DNA from 2 places in the Arthrobacter sp. E1SS-5 genome. Region 2 is predicted to be linked to the other one. Evidence: riboswitches for the same ligand, from Rfam matches in the RefSeq annotation. Region 2 holds a riboswitch; the other holds the start of a gene.
What was found. A riboswitch is a leader RNA that binds a small molecule or an ion and turns the genes downstream of it on or off. The one in region 2 is predicted to bind glycine.

Region 1 (5,898 bases), 390 kb from region 2:
ATGCCGACGAAGGCGAACACGGCAATCTGGAATCCGGCAACGAAGCCCATGAACTCGTTGGGGAAGAACCCGCCGTGGCTCCACAGGTTGGTGAAGCTGGCCGTGCCCGTGTCGGACTGGAAGCCGGTGAAGATCATGAAAAGGCCCACGATGATGAGCGCAGCGATGGCGACGATCTTGATGAGGGCGAACCAGAACTCGGTTTCGCCGAAGGCCCTGACCGTGGCGAGGTTCAGCACGAGCAGGATGCCTATGGTGGCCAGGCCCGGGATCCAGAGCGGCAGCGCCGGCCACAGTTCCTTGGAGTAGCCGGCAATGGCGATAACGTCCGCAATACCGGTGATCACCCAGCAGAACCAGTATGTCCAGCCGGTGAAGAAGCCGGCCCAGGGCCCAAGGAGGTCCGCGGCGAAGTCGCTGAAGGACTTGTAGTTGAGGTTGCTCAGCAGCAGTTCGCCCATGGCGCGCATGACGAAGAAGAGCATGAATCCGATGATCATGTACACGAAGATCACGGACGGCCCGGCCGCGGAAATGGTCTTGCCGGAGCCCATGAAGAGGCCGGTGCCGATCGCGCCGCCGATGGCAATGAGCTGGATATGGCGGTTGGTCAGCTGCCGTTCCAGGTGGGGAGGCTCGCTGCGGACCGCCGTGCGCGCGCCGTTGCGCGCTGGTTCGCCGTTGGACGTGGGGGGATGAATCGCCATGAGGAACTCCATCGATAAAGCGGCATTTTGGGTACCGCAAAAGATTTGGTTCCTCCCCGCTCTGTAGGGAACCTGAGAGTTTCCGCAGCCCAAGCCGCTTGCACCGTCGGTGAGCCAGGGCATGCCTGGCTGCTTTCCAGAGTTGCCTGTCCGCGGCGGTACGTGGGCCTGAGAGTTTCCTGGGGAGGGTTTGCTCCTACGGCGCCTGCTAAATTTACCCGGCAGGGCTCTCCCGCCGCAGGTCGAAGGCATGTTCAGTTGGACGTCGCGGCCGGTCGGGGCCACGGCGGTCATGCAATGGGACAGGCGCCGCACGGTTGAGCCGCTCCGGTTACGCTGAGCCAGCCGCCGGCAGCGCCGATCCCGGGGATCAGTGTGGTGTCCGTCACGATGCAATGTCAAACCCTGCCTGCCGCAAGCGGAGCAAGGCCCCGTCATCTTGGGATCTTTCGGGCCGTTCAGAGTCCCGCGATTTGCCACCGGCCGCTTATCCCGATACCTTGTGAGCCGAATCACCCACATTTGAATAAGCCTTTCGAGCTGTGACGGGAGAGTCCTCCCGGCGAAAACACCGGGCAGGCGCCGTAGGAGCAAATCCTCCCCAGGAATCTCTCAGGCCCCCGTACCGTCATGGCGAGGCGACTCTGGAAAGCAACCGGGCTCTTGCCTGGTTCACCGACGGTGCAAGCGGCCCCTGCCAAGAGCAGGCAACGCGGAATCTCTCAGGTCCAATACAGAGCGGGGAGGAACCCATCCCACGCCGTGCCACCTTCGGCCGGCCAGAACTGGAGTTCCTCATGACGATTCAATCCCTTCCAACATCGTTTGTTGACCGCCACATCGGCGCGCGCCGCCAGGCCGACGTCGACACCATGCTCAAGGCCGTGGGCTACGACAGCGTGGACGGCCTGGTGGACGTTGCCGTTCCGGCCTCCATCCGGCAGGAAACAGCCCTCAAGCTCTCCGACGCCCTCAGCGAAGTGGAAGTCCTCGCCGAACTGCGCCGCATTGCCGGCAAAAACAAGACCGCTGTCCAGCTGATCGGTCAGGGGTACTTCGACACCGTCACTCCGCCGGTCATTCGCCGCAACATCCTTGAGTCCCCGGCCTGGTACACGGCCTACACGCCCTACCAGCCCGAAATTTCCCAGGGCCGGCTCGAAGCCCTGCTGAACTTTCAGACCATGGTCCAGGACCTCACGGCACTCCCCGTGGCCAACGCCTCGCTGCTTGACGAGGCCACCGCGGTGGCCGAGGCCGTGCTCCTGATGCGGCGTGCCAATAAGAACAAAGACGCCAGGGACGGCAGGACCGTCCTGGACGCCGACTGCCTTCCCCAGACCATCGCCATCGTGAAGGGCCGCGCTGAGGCGCTAGGCTTCGACGTCGAAGTGGCTGATCTCTCCACGGGCCTGCCGGAAGGTGCCATTAACGGCATCGTCCTGCAGCAGCCCGGGGTTTCCGGCCGGGTGTGGGACCAGTCCGGGGTCATCAGCGCAGCCAAGGAGCGCGGTGCGCTCGTGACCGTCGCCGCGGACCTCCTGGCCCTCACGCTGATCATCCCTCCGGGTGAGCAGGGCGCAGACATTGCCGTCGGCTCCACCCAGCGATTCGGCGTGCCGCTGTTCTTCGGCGGACCGCACGCCGCCTACATGGCCGTCCGCAAGGGGATGGAACGCTCGCTCCCCGGCCGACTGGTGGGCGTGTCCAAGGACGACGCCGGAGTCCCCGCCTACCGATTGGCTTTGCAGACCCGCGAGCAGCACATCCGCCGCGAGAAGGCCACCTCCAACATCTGCACGGCGCAGGCGCTGCTGGCCATCGTTGCCTCAATGTACGCCGTGTACCACGGCCCGGACGGTCTGAAGGCCATCGCCGAAGGCGTCCACCACAAGGCCCGCGTCCTGGCCACCACCCTCACTTCCATGGGCCGTGAACTGGTCAGCGACTCCTTCTTCGACACCCTCACCGTTCACGTCCCGGGTAAGGCCGCCAAGGTCATCAACGCCGCCGAAGCACGCGGTATCAACCTGCGCTTCATCGACCAGGACACGGTGGGCGTCTCCATTGATGAGACGACGACGGCGGCAACGCTTTCCGCCGTCGCCGTCGCCTTTGGTGCCGGCCCGGTGGGGGACGGCAAGGGCTTCGAACTGCCGGGAACTGTACTGCGCACATCCGGCTACCTGCAGCACCCGGTCTTCAATACCCACCGGTCCGAGACGCAGCTGCTGCGCTACATCCGGAAGCTCTCGGACCGGGACCTGGCGCTGGACCGCACCATGATCCCGCTGGGTTCCTGCACCATGAAGCTGAACGCCACCGTTGAAATGGAAGCGATCTCGTGGCCGGAGTTCGCCTCCATCCACCCGTTCGCGCCGGACTCCCAGACCGAGGGCTGGCGCGAACTCATTGCCGGGCTGGAAACCGACCTGGCAGAGATCACCGGCTATGACCAGGTGTCCATCCAGCCCAACGCCGGATCCCAGGGCGAGCTCGCGGGCCTGCTGGCGATCCGCGGCTACCACCACTCCCGCGGTGAGCAGCAGCGCAACGTGTGCCTGATTCCGGCGTCGGCGCACGGCACAAATGCCGCCTCCGCCGTTCTCGCCGGGATGAAGGTGGTTGTCGTGGCCTCCGCCTCCGATGGCACCATCGACCATGACGACCTCTACGCCAAGATCGAAGCGAACAAGGACGTCCTGTCCTGCATCATGATCACCTACCCCTCCACCCACGGTGTCTACGACGGGGACGTCCGCGAGGTCTGCGATGCAGTGCACGCCGCCGGGGGTCAGGTGTACGTGGACGGGGCCAACCTGAACGCACTCGTTGGGCTGGCGCAACCGGGCAAGTTCGGCGGCGACGTGTCCCACCTGAACCTGCACAAGACCTTCTGCATCCCGCACGGCGGCGGCGGACCGGGCGTCGGCCCCGTTGCGGCCAAGGCACATCTGGCACCGTTCATGCCCGGGGACGCCAATAACGCTTCTTCCGGGGGCGCAGTGGAGGGGCACGGCGTTGCCATCTCAGCCTCGCGGTTCGGTTCCGCCGGGGTGCTGCCGATCTCCTGGGCGTACGTGAAGCTGATGGGCGGGGAGGGCCTGACCGAGGCCACCAAGTCCGCGCTGCTGGCTGCCAACTACGTTGCCTCCCGGCTGAACGAGTTCTACCCGGTCCTCTTCACCGGTGAAAGCGGCCTGGTGGCGCACGAGTGCATCCTGGACCTGCGTGAACTCACCGCCCGGACCGGTGTGACCGCCGAGGACGTGGCCAAGCGGCTGATCGACTTCGGCTTCCACGCCCCTACCCTGGCGTTCCCCGTCGCCGGGACCCTGATGGTGGAGCCCACCGAATCCGAGGACCTCGCCGAGATCGACCGCTTCATCGACGCCATGATCACCATCCACGCCGAGATTGAGCAGGTAGCTGCCGGGGACTTCTCCCTGGAGGCATCTCCGGTGCGCAACGCACCCCACACCGCTGCCGCCGTCGTCAGCTCCGACTGGGACCGCGCCTACCCCCGCGAACAGGCCGCCTTCCCCGTGCCCTCGCTGCGGCAAAACAAGTACTTCCCCCCGGTGGGACGCATCGACGGCGCCGCCGGCGACCGCAACCTGATCTGCTCCTGCCCGCCCCTTGAAGACTTCGAAAACTAAGGACTCACCCAATGACTGAGAACTACACCGCTCTTCACGAGCAGCACAAGAAAGCCGGGGCCTCCTTCACGGACTTCGGTGGCTGGCAGATGCCGCTGAAGTACAACTCCGAGCTCGCCGAACACCACGCCGTGCGGAAGACTGCCGGCCTGTTCGACCTCTCCCACATGGGCGAGGTCTGGGTGACCGGCCCGGACGCTGCCGCGTTCCTGGACTACGCCCTTGCCGGCAAGCTGTCCGCGGTCGCCATCGGAAAAGCCAAGTACTCGCTGATCTGCGACACCGACGGCGGCATCATTGACGACCTCATTTCCTACCGCAGGGCGGACGACAAGTTCCTCGTAGTGCCGAATGCGGGCAACGCCACAGTGGTGGCCCGGGCACTCGCCGAACGCGCCGCCAACTTCGATGTGACAGTCGAGGATGCGTCCGCCGAAACCTCGCTGATTGCTGTCCAGGGACCCGCGGCGGAAGCCATATTGCTGACGCTGGTTCCCGCGGAACAGCACGCGCTGGTGACGGAGCTGAAGTACTACGCTGCAGTCGAGGTGAAGATTGGCGGCCAAATGCTGCTGCTCGCCAGGACGGGATACACCGGCGAGGACGGGTTCGAAATTTACGTTCCCAACCTGGACGCGCCCGCGCTGTGGGAAGCACTGCTGGAAGCCGGTGAAGGCCATGGCCTGGTACCCGCCGGCCTGGCCGCCCGTGATTCGCTCCGGCTCGAAGCCGGCATGCCGCTCTACGGCAACGAACTTTCCCGCCACGTGAACGCCTACGCCGCCGGGCTGGGCCCCGTGGTGTCCCTGGCCAAGGAAAGCGACTTCGTGGGCAAGGAAGCCCTTGCCGCCATCAAGGCTGCCGGCGTCGGAGCCACCATCGGACAGAAGCTCGTGGGCCTCAAGGGTGCCGGACGCCGCGCCGCCCGCGGCCACTACCCTGTCCTCAAGGATGGGACCCTCGTAGGCGAGGTGACCTCCGGCCAGCCGTCGCCCACCCTCGGCTACCCCATCGCCATGGCCTATGTCGACGTCGAATTCGCTGAACCCGGCACCGTCCTGGACGTAGACCTCCGCGGCAAGCCCGAACGCTTCGAAGTAGTAGCCCTGCCGTTCTACCGTCGCCAAAAGTAGGCCGGCGCGGCTGGTTGGCCCAACGGGCCGCCCTCCTCTGCATGCTCGGTCGCGTAGACGCCCGCTCACTTTTGGCCGGTATTTGTCCGACGCCCGCTCACTTTTGGCGGGTTTAGTGCGGACGCTCTCTCACTTTTCACACACGAACAATAGGAAAAATTATGAGCAAAGTTGTAGCTGAACTGAAGTACTCCGCAGAACACGAATGGGTTGCTGCTGACGGGACCGGGCCGGCGGGGATTGGGATTTCCGCTGTGGCCGCCGATGCCCTGGGTGACATCGTGTATGTGGACCTGCCGGAGGTCGGTTCTACGGTTACCGCCGGCGAAACATGCGGCGAGGTGGAATCCACCAAGTCCGTGTCCGACCTGTACGCGCCCGTCACCGGTGAGGTCACCG
Region 2 (5,898 bases):
GAAGATGACGGGCAGCTGGAGGCCGGCTTCATTGACGGTGGGACCCAGCGCGCTGGTGAGGGTGTAGGCGGGGGCAATGGTCGAAATGCCCAGGACGACGACGGCGAGGAGCCCGAGCTGCCCGCCCTTGAGGCCCTTGTCGCTAATGCCGTCCGCGGATGGGGCGTGGGCGTGCGGACCGGGTTTGGCCGTACTGGTGCGGATTGTCTCTGTCATGGCACCACTTTCTGGGAAGGCTGTGAGACGGAAGTCACTATATGAATGGCGTTCATTTAGTATGGGGGCGCCGACCGTGTGATGCAAGACGCAATATGAATCACATTCGTTTGTGACTCGTTTTCGAAATTAGTAAGCTCGCTGATGAATTGCCTGAAGGCCTGCCGCCGCGGTGTCCGCGGCTGGTAGCGTCGGGCGCATTGGACCACTTGAGGAGGATGCATGAAAGCTTCACCGACATTGACCAACAACCTGCAGGCTGTCCTTGCGGACCTGATCGAGCTCCACGTCCAGGGCAAGCAGGCGCACTGGAACATCGTGGGCACCAACTTCCGCGACCTCCACCTGCAGCTGGATGAAATCGTGGACGCTGCCCGCCAGTTCGCCGACGATACCGCCGAGCGGATGCGCGCCCTGCATGCGCTTCCGGACGGCCGCAGCTCCACCGTTGCCGAAACCACCAGCCTGGCCCAGTTCCCTGAAGGGCTGATCAGCACTGAAGATGCCATCGAGCGGATCGTCGCTGCCATGGAGGCTGCCGTGGGCACCATGCGCAAGGTTCATGACGAAGTGGATGAGGAGGACCCCACCTCCGCGGACCTCCTGCACGAATTCATCGCCCGGCTGGAGCAGTTCGCCTGGATGGTGCAGGCGGAAAACATGAAGCCCACTGCCAAGGTCACGGCTGCAGACTCAAAGTAGCGGTTGTTTCACGGAGCGCCCGGCGGTGAGGTATTCCTCCTCGACGCCGGGCGCTTTTGCCTGCCCGGCGGTCCGTTTCTGGACTCCCGCGGGCGTCCGCTACGCCGCTTTTGGCACTTTTCGCAGCACGACGGCCGCGAGGACTGCCGCCGTCGCCATCAGTACCAGCCCAATTGCCGCGGTCACGTGCACCCCCGAGTCGAACGCTGCAGCGGCGGCGTCCCTGAGGGCGCCGGCAAGCGGTGGCGGCAGCAGGTTGGCCGCCTCCACGGCGCCCGCCAGTGTCTCCCCGGCGTTGTGCAAGGTGGGCCCGGGCAGTATGCCCTCCAGCCCCGCAGGCAGCCGAAGGTTCTGCTGGTAGGAGGCGGTCAAAATGGATCCCAGGACGGCTGTCCCCAGCAGGGAACCCACCTCGTAGCCCGTTTCGGAAATTGCGGAGGCCGCCCCCGACTTTGCGGGCGGGGCGGCACCCAGGATGAGGTCGTTGGAGATGGTCTCCGCCGTGCCCACGCCCAGCGCCAGGACCAGGAGGGCTGCCAGCAGCAGCGACGGGCCGCCGTCGTGGTTTCCGAACGTCACCATGCTGTAGCCGGCGGCGCTGAAAGCCAGCCCCGCAGCCACCACGTACCCGGGCCTGACCTTGCGGACCAGCGGTACCACCGCCAGGCCGGCCACCACCGTGGCCGCCAGCGCGGGGACCATGGCAACCCCTGCCCCGGAGGGGCTCATTCCTTCGAGGAGTTGCAGATGCTGGGCAAGGAACAGGATGAACCCGTTGAAGGAAAACAGGGCCAGGATGTTGGCAGTTATGGCCATGCTGAACACCCTGTTGCGGAACAGGGACATGTCCAGCAGTGGGTGCTCCAGGCGCAGCTGCCGCTGCACGAACACTGCTCCCATGGCCAGGCCAAAGGCAATTGCCCCCAGCCCTGCTGCGCCCGGCCCCTCCGTGGCGACGGCCTTGATGCCGTACACCACGGGCACCATGACCAGCATGGAGAGCAGGATGCTGGGGATGTCCACCTTCCCCGGTGCGGGATCCTTCGACTCCGGGATCAGGACCGGCCCTAAAGCCAGCAGCGGAACCATGAGGGGTGCCGCTACCAGGAAGACCGCGCCCCACCAGAAGTGCTCCACCAGCCAGCCGCCGACAATGGGCCCCAGGGCCGCGCCGCCCGAGAATCCCGCAGCCCAGATCGCGACTGCCAGCCGCCGGCGGTTGGGCTCGGGAAAGATGTTGCGGATCAGCGACAGTGTGGACGGCATCAGCATGGCCCCGAAGAAGCCCAGGGCTGCGCGGCCGGCGATCAGCCACTGCGGCGTGGGGGCGAAGGCCGTGGCGGCTGAGAGCGCGGCGAAGCCGATGCTGCCGATGACCAGGAGCCGCCGCCGGCCAATACGGTCGCCAAGGCTTCCCATGGATACCAGCAGGCCGGCCAGCACCAGGGGATAGGCGTCGATGATCCACAGCAGCTGCACGCCTGTTGGTTCCAGCGCGCGGGCAATGACGGGCAAGGCGAACGTCAGGGCTGTGTTGTCCACGGCCACCAGGAGTACGGGAAACATCAGCAGCCCCAACGCCAGCCAATCCCGCCACGGCCGCCCTGGGGCGTTCTCATCCGGGCGTGCGGGCGCGGGGCTGGTGGAAGTCATCATAAAATAACTATACCGTCCGGACGGTATAGTTATGAACTTCCTCCGGTTCCGTCATACCGCCTTGGGGAGGGCATGATGGAAGGCATGCCCCGAAAGCCCGTAGCCCGCGACGCGGTCCTTGATGCCTTCGAATCACTGTTGATCGAGGTGGGGGAGCGCGCCGCCACCCTTGACGCCGTCGCCCGGAAGGCAGGCGTGTCCAAGGGCGGCCTGCTCTACCACTTTCCCAACAAGGAAGCGCTCATTGCCGTGCTGCTGGACCGGCTGGAGGGCCTGGCCCGGGAGGACGCCGATGCCATGGCCTCGGCCGTCGAAGGCGCCGCCGCCTACTTCATCCGTTCTTCGGTGTGGGCTGACACTCCGCTGGACCGGGCCATTGTTGCCGCCACCAGGCTTGCCGAGGTGGCGCATGAGGAGACGCGGCGCCGGTTCGCGGCCATGCAGCAGCGCTGGCTGGACGAGATTGCCGCGGATGTTGGTCCGGAGTTGGCGAAGGCGGTCCTCTATATGGGTGACGGCCTCTACTTCAACGCCATGCTGTCGGTGGCGCCCGCGCCGGCGGGGGGAGCGGCCGCTGACGTGGAGGAACTCCTCGCTGCCTTGGAGCGGCTCCGCCGGTAGGATCTGCCATTTGCCGGGAGGGGCGGGGCGTAGGACAATGGAGAGTTGTGAGGGCCGCAACCGGCCGTCATGATCCAACAAGTGAATAGCCTTTGATCTGCGGCGGGAGAGTTCTGCCGAAAGTACAGGCAGGCGCCGTAGGAGCAAATCCTCCCCAGGAATCTCGCAGGCCCCTGTACCGCCGCGGCGAGGCGCCTCTGGAAAGCAGCAGGCAGTTGCCCTTCCTCCTTTGGGGAGCGGAAGAACTGCTGTGCTCACCGACGGTGCAAGCGGGTCCTGCCAGGCAGGCACCGCGGAAACTCTCAGGTCCAATACAGAGCGGGGAGGAACCCAAATAGCTGTGGCGTACCCTGCGCCGCCTGAGTAAATGGAGTTCCTTCGTGCCGGTTACACCAGCCTCCACCACCTTCGTAGACCGCCATATCGGTGCGCGCCGCCAGGCCGACGTCGACACCATGCTCAAAGCCGTGGGCTACGACACCCTCGATTCCCTGGTGGACACGGCCGTGCCCAAGGTCATCCGCCAGGAAACCGCCCTGCGGCTCCAGGACGCCCTCAGCGAGGTTGAGGTCCTCACGGAGCTGCGCAAGCTTGCCGGGAAGAACAAGACCGCCGTCCAGCTGATCGGCCAGGGGTACTTCGACACCGTCACTCCGCCGGTGATCCGCCGAAACATCCTTGAATCCCCGGCCTGGTACACCGCCTACACCCCATACCAGCCGGAGATTTCCCAGGGCCGGCTCGAGGCCCTGTTGAACTTCCAGACCATGGTGCAGGATCTGGTTGGCCTGCCCATCGCCAACGCCTCGCTGCTGGATGAAGCAACCGCCGTCGCCGAGGCCGTCCTGCTGATGCGCCGTGCCAATAAGGCCAAGCCCGCTGCGGATGGCAAGACCGTGCTGGACATCGACGTCCTGCCGCAGACCATGGCCATCGTCAGGGGCCGCGCCGAGGCACTTGGCTTCGACGTTGAAGTGGCGGACCTTTCCCAGGGCCTGCCGGAGGGCGACATCAACGGCATCGTGCTGCAGCAGCCCGGCGCCTCCGGCCGGGTATGGGACCAGTCCGGCGTCATCAGCGCCGCCAAGGAGCGCGGTGCGCTCGTGACCATCGCCGCAGACCTGCTGGCCCTGACCCTGATCACTCCTCCGGGCGAACAGGGCGCCGACATTGCCGTGGGCTCTGCCCAGCGCTTCGGTGTCCCGCTGTTCTTCGGCGGACCGCACGCCGCCTACATGGCCGTCCGCAAGGGCCTGGAGCGCTCGCTGCCCGGCCGCCTGGTTGGCGTGTCCAAGGACGACGCGGGAGTCCCCGCCTACCGCCTGGCGCTGCAGACCCGCGAGCAGCACATCCGCCGCGAGAAGGCCACGTCCAACATCTGCACGGCGCAGGCGCTGCTGGCCATCGTTGCCTCAATGTACGCCGTGTACCACGGCCCGGATGGGCTGAAGGCGATCGCGGAAACCACGCACGGCCACGCCCGCAGCCTTGCAGCCTCGCTTGCGGCTGCCGGCATCGAGGTCCAGCACAAGAGCTTCTTTGACACCCTGACGGTCCGGGTTCCGGGCCGCGCCGCGGGCATCGTCGCCGACGCTGAAGCGCGGGGCATCAACCTGCGCAACGTCGACGCCGACACTGTGGGCATCTCCCTGGATGAAACCACGACGGCGGCCATCGTCGCCCAGGTTGCCGACATCTTTGGCGCCTCCGTGGCAGGGGATGCCGTTGCCGGCGGCGCCGACTTCGGGTTGGAGGCCGCCGTCGAACGCTCCACCGACTACCTGCAGCACCCGGTCTTCAACACCCACCGCTCCGAAACGCAGCTTTTGCGCTACATCCGCAAGCTCTCCGACCGTGACCTGGCGCTGGACCGCACCATGATCCCGCTGGGTTCCTGCACCATGAAGCTGAACGCCACGGCCGAGATGGAAGCCATTTCCTGGCCGGAGTTCGCCTCCATCCACCCGTTCGCGCCGGACTCCCAGACGGAAGGCTGGCGTGAACTGATCGCCGATCTGGAAGCGGACCTCACCGCCATCACCGGCTATGACCAGGTGTCCATCCAGCCCAACGCCGGATCCCAGGGCGAGCTGGCGGGCCTGCTGGCGATCCGCGGCTACCACCACTCCCGCGGTGACCAGCAGCGCAACGTCTGCCTGATCCCGGCCTCGGCGCACGGCACCAACGCCGCCTCCGCCGTTCTCGCCGGCATGAAGGTCGTCGTCGTTGCCACCGCATCTGACGGCACCATCGACCATGACGACCTGACGGCCAAGATCGAGGCCAACAAGGACCTCCTGTCCTGCATCATGATCACCTACCCCTCCACCCACGGTGTCTACGACGGCGACGTCCGTGAGGTCTGCGACGCCGTGCACGCCGCCGGCGGCCAGGTCTACATCGACGGGGCCAACCTGAACGCGCTGGTGGGGCTGGCGCAACCGGGCAAGTTCGGCGGCGACGTGTCCCACCTGAACCTGCACAAGACCTTCTGCATCCCGCACGGCGGCGGCGGACCGGGCGTCGGCCCCGTTGCGGCCAAGGCACATCTGGCACCGTTCATGCCTGGCGATGCAACGACTTGGAAGGCCGGATCCGGCGCCACCGACGTGCCGATTTCCGCCTCCCGGTTTGGTTCGGCCGGGGTGCTGCCCATCTCCTGGGCGTACGTGAAGCTGATGGGCGGGGAGGGCCTGACCGAGG

Region 1: another riboswitch for glycine. It lies ahead of gcvP (aminomethyl-transferring glycine dehydrogenase); the one in region 2 lies ahead of gcvP (aminomethyl-transferring glycine dehydrogenase).

The regions. Positions count from the first base shown of each region.
Region 1 is NZ_CP172703.1:397,649-403,546, reverse strand. It holds gene cycA (D-serine/D-alanine/glycine transporter) at 1-707, opposite strand, end outside; glycine riboswitch at 759-853, opposite strand; glycine riboswitch at 854-952, opposite strand; glycine riboswitch at 1,244-1,345, shown strand; gene gcvP (aminomethyl-transferring glycine dehydrogenase) at 1,505-4,366, shown strand; gene gcvT (glycine cleavage system aminomethyltransferase GcvT) at 4,378-5,499, shown strand; gene gcvH (glycine cleavage system protein GcvH) at 5,661-5,898, shown strand, end outside.
Region 2 is NZ_CP172703.1:784,910-790,807, forward strand. It holds gene ACIGJD_RS03750 (APC family permease) at 1-216, opposite strand, end outside; gene ACIGJD_RS03755 (Dps family protein) at 439-918, shown strand; gene ACIGJD_RS03760 (MFS transporter) at 1,018-2,574, opposite strand; gene ACIGJD_RS03765 (TetR/AcrR family transcriptional regulator) at 2,659-3,195, shown strand; glycine riboswitch at 3,289-3,386, shown strand; glycine riboswitch at 3,415-3,522, shown strand; gene gcvP (aminomethyl-transferring glycine dehydrogenase) at 3,576-5,898, shown strand, end outside.